DNA from 3 places in the Paenibacillus sp. F4 genome. Region 1 is predicted to be linked to each of the others. Evidence: riboswitches for the same ligand, from Rfam matches in the RefSeq annotation. Region 1 holds a riboswitch; each other region holds the start of a gene.
What was found. Region 1 has a riboswitch for glycine ahead of C1T21_RS24715 (alanine/glycine:cation symporter family protein). Riboswitches for the same ligand answer to the same signal wherever they lie in the genome.
Positions count from the first base shown of each region.

Region 2: linked by a shared signal. The riboswitch ahead of sdaAB (L-serine ammonia-lyase, iron-sulfur-dependent subunit beta) and the one ahead of C1T21_RS24715 (alanine/glycine:cation symporter family protein) in region 1 are both predicted to bind glycine.
Region 3: linked by a shared signal. The riboswitch ahead of gcvT (glycine cleavage system aminomethyltransferase GcvT) and the one ahead of C1T21_RS24715 (alanine/glycine:cation symporter family protein) in region 1 are both predicted to bind glycine.

Region 1 covers NZ_POVS01000020.1:288,105-291,372, forward strand. Annotated here, with positions in the region: gene C1T21_RS24710 (glycoside hydrolase family 1 protein) at 1-1,075, shown strand, start outside; glycine riboswitch at 1,244-1,320, shown strand; glycine riboswitch at 1,339-1,433, shown strand; gene C1T21_RS24715 (alanine/glycine:cation symporter family protein) at 1,594-3,012, shown strand; gene C1T21_RS24720 (iron-containing alcohol dehydrogenase) at 3,070-3,268, opposite strand, start outside.
Region 2 covers NZ_POVS01000003.1:15,256-18,523, reverse strand. Annotated here, with positions in the region: gene C1T21_RS00110 (DUF6359 domain-containing protein) at 1-1,167, opposite strand, end outside; glycine riboswitch at 1,505-1,620, shown strand; gene sdaAB (L-serine ammonia-lyase, iron-sulfur-dependent subunit beta) at 1,830-2,519, shown strand; gene sdaAA (L-serine ammonia-lyase, iron-sulfur-dependent, subunit alpha) at 2,509-3,268, shown strand, end outside.
Region 3 covers NZ_POVS01000017.1:86,022-89,289, reverse strand. Annotated here, with positions in the region: gene gcvH (glycine cleavage system protein GcvH) at 420-812, opposite strand; glycine riboswitch at 1,207-1,306, shown strand; gene gcvT (glycine cleavage system aminomethyltransferase GcvT) at 1,483-2,583, shown strand; gene gcvPA (aminomethyl-transferring glycine dehydrogenase subunit GcvPA) at 2,710-3,268, shown strand, end outside.

The DNA of each region.
Region 1 (3,268 bases):
TGTATTTGATGAGCTGCGCAAGTATAATATTGAGCCGCTGGTAACATTGTCACATTATGAAACACCGCTAGGTCTGACGCAGAAGTATAATGGCTGGCTGGGACGTGAAGTCATACAGCATTACGTAAATTATGCCGAAACGGTGTTTACGCGCTATAAGGATAAAGTAAAATACTGGCTGACCTTTAATGAAATCAATGTAATGACCATGAGTCCGTTCACCGGTGGCGGTGTGGTTATTGACCGTGTAGAAAACAAACAACAAGCGATATATCAAGCATTGCATCATCAATTTGTAGCTAGTGCACTGGCGACCAAACGGGGACATGAGATCATCCCGGGCGCTCAGATCGGCTGTATGCTGGCACGTATGGAAAGCTATCCACATACGTGTAACCCAGAGGATATACTGAAAGCCCAGCATGAAAATCAGATGAACCTGTTCTTTACGGATGTGCATGCCCGTGGGGAATATTCCAACTACATGAATCGTTATTTTGAAGAAAATAATGTTGTAATACACACAGAACCAGGCGATGCCGAAATATTGAAAAATAATACGGTTGATTTTATCTCATTCAGCTACTATATGACCTTGACCGTATCTGCAGGTCCAGAAGGTGAGAAAGCAGCAGGAAACCTGATTGGCGGCGTGAAAAATCCATATTTACAGTCCTCTGACTGGGGATGGCAAATTGATCCGATCGGTCTGCGTGTTACGCTGAACACGTTATATGACCGCTACCAAAAGCCGCTGTTCATCGTGGAAAATGGCTTGGGTGCTTATGATAAGGTAGAAGAAGACGGTTCTGTGCATGACACATATCGTATTGATTACTTGCGTCAGCATATTGTTCAAATGAAGGAAGCGATTGCCGACGGTGTTGATCTGCTTGGCTACACCAGCTGGGGTCCTATCGACCTTGTGAGCATGTCTACTTCCGAAATGTCCAAGCGCTACGGATTTATTTACGTTGATCTGGATGATGACGGTAACGGAACGCTCAAACGCTCCAAAAAGGACTCATTTAACTGGTATAAAAATGTGATAGCAACCAATGGTGAAGAATTGTAATTCCATATTGTCTCGGGCGGGTATAGCAGAGGACATCCTAAGGATGCAATCTGCTGTACCCGCTTTTTCGATAGACACAATAATAATATTTCAGAGGGCTTCACAAACTTTTCACTTGTAATAAGCTGAAAGTTTTCTGTATAATGAATAAAAATTTCATATGTCTGGTTGATGTTTGCGGGAGATGGAACGAAAGTTCCGACCGAAGGGGCAAAACTCTCAGGTGCTTAGGCTGATTACAGCAACAAGCGGGGACCGTAAACGGACAGAACTCTGGAGAGACCCTTAATTGGGCGCCGAAGGTGCACCGCAGAGAACATCTGCTTAAACTCTCAGGCAAAAGGACAGAGACGCGAATAACCTGTGACAGGGAATGCCCTAGGCTTTTTTATGAGCTATTAGTGGCAGAAAACCTGCACAAGATGGTTGTATTTTTTCGTGCCTTTAACCTCTCCAGGAGTCGAATCAGCGGATTTGACTCTTTTTTGTTTTCTAATATGCTGGAGGAGCGGGTTGAAATGAATTTGGTACATGTGTTAGAAGCGATTAGTAGCTGGATATGGGGGGCGCCTCTCATCATTCTTGTCATGGGAACGGGGTTGTGGCTGACCATACGTTTGAAGATGCTGCAGGTATTCCGCCTGCCCCTGGCGATCAAGCTGATCGGTAAGGCCCCGAATGAAGGCAGCGGGGATGTAAGTAGTTTTGCGGCTTTGAGTACAGCGTTGGCGGCTACAGTTGGCACAGGAAGTATTGTCGGCGTAGCGACAGCCATTAAGCTGGGCGGGCCGGGTGCCTTGTTCTGGATGGTTGTTGCAGCCTTTTTTGGGATGGCGACGAAATATGCGGAAGGTGTACTTGCGGTAAAATACCGGGTGAAAGATCGGAATGGACAATTTTCCGGCGGCCCGATGTATTATATTGAGAAAGGTCTTGGACGCCGTTTTAAACCGCTGGCGATGCTGTTTGCTTTTTCGGGCATGCTGGTAGCGTTGTTCGGGATTGGAACGTTTCCGCAGGTCAAAGCGATTGTATCTTCGACTGAAAACAGTTTTGGCGTTCCGCCTATTGTAACGGCACTGATTATTGCGGTCCTTACAGGACTGGTTACTATTGGAGGACTCAAAAGCATTGCCAAGGTATCGACGAAGGTCGTTCCTTTTAAAACAGGCTTGTACGTACTGATCTGTCTCATCGTACTGATTCGGTTTGCTGACCAACTTCCTGCCGCAATTGCGCTGGTGCTCCATTCGGCATTTTCAACTACATCTGCAACGGGCGGATTTGCCGGAGCTACGATTATGCTGGCCATGCGTAGTGGGGTAGCCAGAGGTATTTTTGCCAATGAGGCCGGATTGGGGAGCGCACCGATTGCAGCTGCAGCTGCCAAAACCAAATGGCCTGCGGAGCAAGGGCTAATTTCCATGACAGGCGTGTTTATTGATACGATGGTTATTTGTGTGATGACCGGGTTGACGCTACTGGTTAGCGGTGTGTGGAGCGGGCCTACCGATGCGGGCCTGATGACTCAGCAGGCATTTTCCAGCGCATTCCCGCTGGGGGCAGAACTGCTCACAATCATTCTGATTATGTTCGCCTTCACCACTATGCTTGGCTGGAACTACTACGGGGAACGCTGTGTTGAATACTTGCTTGGGGTTAAGTGGATTAAGCCATACCGTTATCTGTTCATCGTACTGGTTGCCGGGGGCGCGTTCATTAAACTGGATGCGATTTGGTTGCTGGCAGATATCTTTAACGCAATGATGGCTTTCCCGAACCTGATTGCACTGCTCGGCTTATCAGGAATTGTAGTTGCAGAAACCCGAACCTATATGGATTCTCTGAATTCTAGTAAGAAAAAGGGCATTCTTGCAGGTGCCAGTGTAGGGGCAGCTATTCAAGTAGAAGAAAAGGGACAAACGGTTAATTCATAAATTCCAAAAGGGAGTGCCCTCAGCCACCATAGGCTTGAGGACACTCCCTTTTAAATGTTATAACGATGCACGTAAAATAGCTAAAATATCTTCTTGATTCAGCTTTTTATAATTACCAAAGCCTCCGTATTCCATTTCACGGGCTGCAATGATTGCGACTTTTTCCAATTGCTCATCATTAATATTGTAATCGGCCAGGGTGGAAGGGGCACCGAGACTTGTCCAGAATGCACTCAGGCGATCAATCCCCTCCAAA
Region 2 (3,268 bases), on a different contig from region 1:
CCCCCATTTTTTCGTGCCTGAAGGGATATAAGCAATGCCTTTAGCCTTGGTAGGATCAATAATAGCCAGCGTAGATCCTGCATGCATCGCAATCGAGCGCACACCCTTGGTAATGCCGAAAGATTGATCTGCGGCTACAATGTCGGTAGCATTCACGTCACCAAGCGCATTATAACGGAAACGAACGCCAAAGTTGGTCGCCAGCCAATCGGAGCTTGTTAATCCTTGCATCGCCGGTGATGCAGCTTCTTCTGCCGTCATGCCTTTGGCTGGATTAGTATAGGCTCCACGACGGTAGCCATTCATAACTTCGGAGGAATCCCAACGGTTTTTGTTACGGTCCGCATTATAATGATCGGAGATGAAGAATACGCTTCCCCCGTTATTCACGTATTGCAGTAGGGCAGCCTGCTCGGATGCCTTAAAGGCAACATTCGCTTCACCAATAATGAACACATCATATTGGCGCAACTTGTCATATGTTATGGCCTGCTCTCCATAAGTAAAAGGAATGGGACGATTCAATTGGTCTACCGTAAAGCCTACATTACGCAGTCCATTGGCAAAGTCGGAGAAGGCGCCTTCAATGACCCAATCTGCTGCACCAGCGGTCTGTGCGTGCGTATTATCGAACAGCACCTTTTTGCCTTTTCCATCCGGCAGTGTAGTACCGGGTTGACCCGGGTTGCCAGGTTCACCTGGTTCCCCCGGCTCGCTTCCGCTCACCAGTTCAACAGCGCTTGGGCTTTTTACTCCGCCAAAATTATTGTAGGCGCCGAGTGTACCCGTCACACGAATTTTGCTGCCGATCAGCTCAGGATGGCCTGATAGCCCATATTGCCCTCTGTACGCTGAAGTCAGCTGTACATCCAATAGATTAGACGTATTACGTTCATTTGCCTGATCGGCAATCAGTACGTTAAAATCATTCGCGAACGGAGAAGAAAAGTTAGCCGTTTTCGATCCGGTAGCATGTCCGACGATGTAACCTTCCACCGTCACCGTATCTCCACTGCTTTGGCGCTGAAGTGCTTCGGCTACTGTCAATGCTCCCTCTGCCTTGACCTGACCGAATGGAACGAAGATCCCGATCAGCAGTGATACGATTGCTGCTAGATGCAGCATCCCTTTTAAGCGTGAACCTGTGAACCGCAAGCCTTTTACCATACGTCAATATCCCTCCTATGTTTTCCATAAATGTACTTGTCCTTTATCAGATTAGCCGCCAATCTTCTAATTCCTTCCTGATTTCATCCATAATTATGTAAATTTTAATCTTTTTTATTGGAAACGCACCTGTTTCAGGATTTTGCAAAATTCGATTCCAGTCGCTCCAAAGCGCAATATCTAGACGAACTAGGCCATTTCGATCTATATATTGTTCATTGGAAGTCGCTTATTGGGTTTTTGCAAAATCCTCGTTTATGTAAAAATTGAACCCTGTGATTGACACCGAGCACGGCATACATTACCCTAAGAAAGACATGTAGAACGGTATACGCGAATGAAGATGACGGGAGAGTCTGTCCAGAGAGCCTACACTCTGGCGGCACCGAAGGAGCAAGACGCCAGCACCCGGCTGGCGGATAATCTCTCAGGTCCATGTATCGTCATCTGACGCAACTCTGGAGAGAGCGCAAGCCACCCAAGGGGTAAGGCGGTAAGGACACCGCACGAAACTCTCAGGTAACGAGGACAGAGATAAGGGAAACTTCCTTATCCTGTCCTTTTTTGTGCTCACATTGTACGTCAGCATTAGGAACCGTCTATACGCGCAAAGACGCGGCAATACCATATACTATGGTATAGAACATACAGGGGGCCACACCATGCGTTTCAAAGATGTATTTTCCATTATCGGCCCGGCCATGACCGGACCTTCCAGTTCACACACCGCAGGCGCGGTGCGGCTCGCACGCGTTGCCCGGCACTGGCTCGGGGCGCAGCCTGACCGTGCCCGCATGACACTGTACGGCTCCTTTGCCGACACGTACAAAGGACACGGTACAGACCTAGCGCTCATCGCAGGGCTGCTCAATTACGATACAGACGATCACCGAATTCCGGATGCCGAGCAATGGGCAGAGCAAGCCGGGATGACCGTGGAATTCGCCGTCAGCGGGCTACCCGCTCCTCATCCGAACACCGTCCGTTTCGAGCTGTGGAAGGGCGAGGATCAGCGCACACTGCTGGGCTCCTCCATCGGCGGCGGGAGCATCCATGTCCAGCAACTCAACGAATTCCGAGTCAACCTGACCGGGGAGCTGCCTACGCTGGTGCTTCTTCACTCAGATAAGCCCGGTACATTGGGCGCGGTGACTTCAGCGCTCGGCGCGGCTGACATTAACATTGCCTATATGCACGTGGATCGCAAAGGCCGGGATGGTGAAGCACTCACCGCCATCGAAACGGACAGTCCTGCTACGGCTGAATTGATCACAAAGCTGCGGTCCTTGCCTCATATGTACGAAATTAAAATGATTAATTTGAAAAAAGGAGCTGAATCCGATGCGGTTTAGCCATCTGCATGAGATCAGCGCTTTATGCGCTGAAGAATCCACCACGATTGGCCGCCTGATGATTCAAGAGCAGGTACAAGAGACGAATACACCTGAGGAAGAAATCTTCCGCCAAATGTCTGATTATTATGAAGTGATGAAGGAAGCCGTTCATCGCGGTCAGACGCAAGACACCGTATCCCGCAGTGGATTGACGGGCGGTGACGGCAAGCGCCTAGCCGAGTATCTGCGGGCAGGGGAAACCTGCTCCGGCGATGCCTCCGCGCTCGCTATGGCTTATGCCCTCTCCGTGTCGGAGGTTAATGCGTCCATGGGTCGCATTGTCGCCACGCCCACCGCAGGTTCATGTGGGGTTATCCCTGGTGTATTCATCAGTGCGCAGGAGCGGTTCGGCTGGGATGATGAGCATATGGTGCACGGCCTATTCGCCGCTGGAGCCATTGGCTACGTGATCGCCAACAACTCCTTCATTTCTGGCGCGGAGGGAGGCTGTCAGGCTGAGATTGGCTCAGCTATCGGGATGGCCGCTGGTGCTATGGTCGAGTTGCGCGGTGGTACGCCTGAACAGGCTGTTCACGCCGTGGGTCTCGCTCTTAAGAACACGCTCGGCCTCATTTGCGACCCCGTCGCCGGACTCGTGGAGATTCCGTGCATTGTGCGCAACGGGCTGGGAGCCGTGACTGCACTTGCCGCAGCGGACATGGCTTTGGCGGGTGTGCGCAGCGCTATTCCGTCTGACGAAGTCATTG
Region 3 (3,268 bases), on a different contig from region 1:
CTCCTTGTAGGTAAGCATCACTACCTTTTCTTAAAATTCATACTAAATGACAGCGCTATCTTCATCAACGAAATGAAAACGTACTTTCGTCATGAACGTTGATGACAACATTTAAATTTAAATTATCCGGGATGGTATTATACCTGCATAATTCTTCTTAATATGACCTGTAGCTATAGAAATTAGTCGAAAAAACAGGAATTTAAATCTGCACAAACTTATAGGGAACCACCTTCTGTGCCAGAGTAAAACACGTAATTACGCTTCCAAAATGACAACAAAAAAATAGCCGCTATGGCAGATCATAGCGACTATTTTATACAAAAAACGAGCGAACTAACGATGCTCTTATTCAATTGAAAATCAATATAAAAAATTCAGAATAACACGCTCTTTTTTCATGCTGTATTGCCCCATTATTACTCCGAAATCAACTTCTCATACTGATCCGCAGACAGTAGCTTGCCCAATGTTTCCTCCACATCTTTGCCCATCTCTACTTCGATCATCCAACCTTTTTCATAGGGAGATTCATTTACTAGTTCAGGCGTACTTTCCAGCGCTTCATTCACCTTTAATACGTTTCCCGTCACCGGAGCAAAAAGGTCGGATACCGTCTTCACCGATTCAATCGTACCGATCTCCGCTCCCTGCTCAATCGTTACTCCCACCTCAGGTAATTCTACAAAAACAATATCACCCAGTTGATGCTGTGCAAAGTCCGTAATACCAACCCGCACCGTCCCATTCTCTGTACGCTGAACCCACTCATGTTCGTTTGTATACCAAAGTTGCTGCTTCACTTCACCCATCCTGTTCCCCTCACTTCCATATGAATAAAATCGCTTTTGCTCACCTGTATTAGACAGGTTAAGATTATGACAACAAGAACACTCATGTCAATAATACTAACAAAAATACTTCATATCACCTCATATAGCGTACTATATAAAAATATGATAGCTTATAACAAACGCTTACATATCCTTATTTATATATTAAATGTTTTTTCTATTGTTTTCGATGACATTTTTATTGACATTTTGAATGAATTTGCGTATTAATGGATTATAGCAAATACTTTGGGAAACACCCCGACAACTGCAAACGCGGATGAACGCAGAGGGAGAGACTGCCAAAAAGATTCGCATAGCTGTTGCCGCTTGTGAGACAGTTGTGCACGCGAATCGGATCAAGTTGTTATCTGCACAGCCAGGTAATATACCGCAGATCCCGAAGGTAGCGCCGAAGGAGTAAGCCTGCATTTGCAGGTGAATCTCTCAGGCAAAAGGACCTCTGCCGGACGCATCTCTGGAGAGCATTCGCTATTGGAGCGGATCACCCAAGAGGAAACCCGGTACATACCGGGGTAACTTTCTGGTATCAAGGACAGAGCTGAAAAAAGAGTATAGACTGCTGTCTATACGTTTTTTTCGGCCTGTCTTTTTTGTTTAGCCGATCACACCGGATAGGAGTGGAAAAATGACTAATTTGCGAAGAACACCGCTATATTCGTCCTACGGGACGCAGTCTGGGGTTCGTTGTATTGACTTTGGCGGCTGGGAGCTCCCCGTTCAGTTTAGCGGCATTCAAAAGGAGCATGAGGCCGTCCGCCAACGTGCGGGTTTATTCGATGTATCGCATATGGGCGAGTTTTTGGTTGAAGGCAAAGAGGCCGAAGCTTTTCTGCAAAGGGTGACCACGAATGATGTCAGCCAGTTGGAAGCAGGTCAGGCACAATATTCACTCCTGTGTTACCCCGATGGAGGTGTAGTAGACGACCTACTTGTTTACTGCAAAGGACCAGAACGCTACATGCTCGTAGTGAACGCCTCTAACATCGATAAGGATTGGGATTGGCTCATTCGCCATATGCCTGCATCCGTTCACATGGAGAATGTGTCTGATGCGATAGCATTGCTGGCGTTGCAAGGACCAGAAGCAGTACGAATTGCCGCAGCCGTGGCAGATACGGACATTACGAATCTGGCATCTTTCCGCTTCCATGAGGACGTGCCATTGTTCGGAGCAAAAGCTCTCGTCTCACGAACCGGATATACGGGCGAAGACGGTTTTGAATTTTACGTACCTGCCGCGGAAGCACCAGCCGTATGGGAGAGTTTGCTTCGTTTCGGTGAGTCGTATGGGCTGATTCCCGCTGGACTTGGTGCTCGGGATACCCTACGCTTTGAGGCACGGTTGCCGCTGTACGGACAGGAGTTATCTGCCACGATTTCACCACTTGAAGCCGGTCTAGGGTACTTCGTCAAGCTGAATAAAGGAGATTTTATCGGTAGAGAAGCACTGCAACGTCAGAAAGATCAAGGGATTCCTCGCAAATTGATCGGGCTGGAAATGATTGATCGCGGTATCCCACGCGCCCATTATCCGGTATTCGCAGAAGGACAACGCATCGGTGAGGTCACAACGGGAACTCAGTCGCCCACCTTGAAGCGTAATCTGGGCCTCGCCTTGGTGGACAGTCGTTTTAGCGTCCTCTCCACACCGCTGGAGGTTGAGATTCGTGGCAAACGCCTGCGTGCCGAGGTGGTGGCAACACCCTTTTATAAACGCCCGCGCTGATCTTAAACTCTCTTCATTTCAATAAAGCAAACATGTCAGATATGAACTTCCGGGTTTCTCATCTCACACTTTTTTATTAGCTAATTTACGATTTAAAATTTTGCTTTTCGAAAGGAGCCAGAACCTATGAAGCAGCATCGTTATCTCCCTATGACTGAGCAGGATCAAACCGAAATGCTGCGTGTGGTCGGTGTATCATCCATTGATGATTTGTTCAGTGACATTCCAGAGGCCATTCGATATCAAGGGGAACTCCCTCTTTCTTCTCGACTCGATGAGAAAGCCTTGACCCGCCACTTGGCCGAGCTGGCCAGACACAACGCCAATACAGACACACATGCCAGCTTCCTTGGCGCAGGAATTTATGATCATCATATTCCGTCCGTCATCCAGCACATCACTTCACGCTCGGAATTCTATACAGCCTACACCCCCTATCAGCCGGAAGTAAGCCAAGGCGAGCTACAAGCCATTTTCGAATTTCAGTCGTATATTTGCGAATTGACGGGCATGGCTGTAGCTAATGCCAGCATGTACGACGGAGCGACTGCACTGGCGGAAGCGGGCTCACTGTCCGCCGCAGCTACCCGCCGTAAACAGCTTATCGTATCGAGGTCCGTCCATCCAGAGGCACGTCAGGTATTGGCAGCCTATGCACGCGGATTGGATTTGGACATCGTGGAGA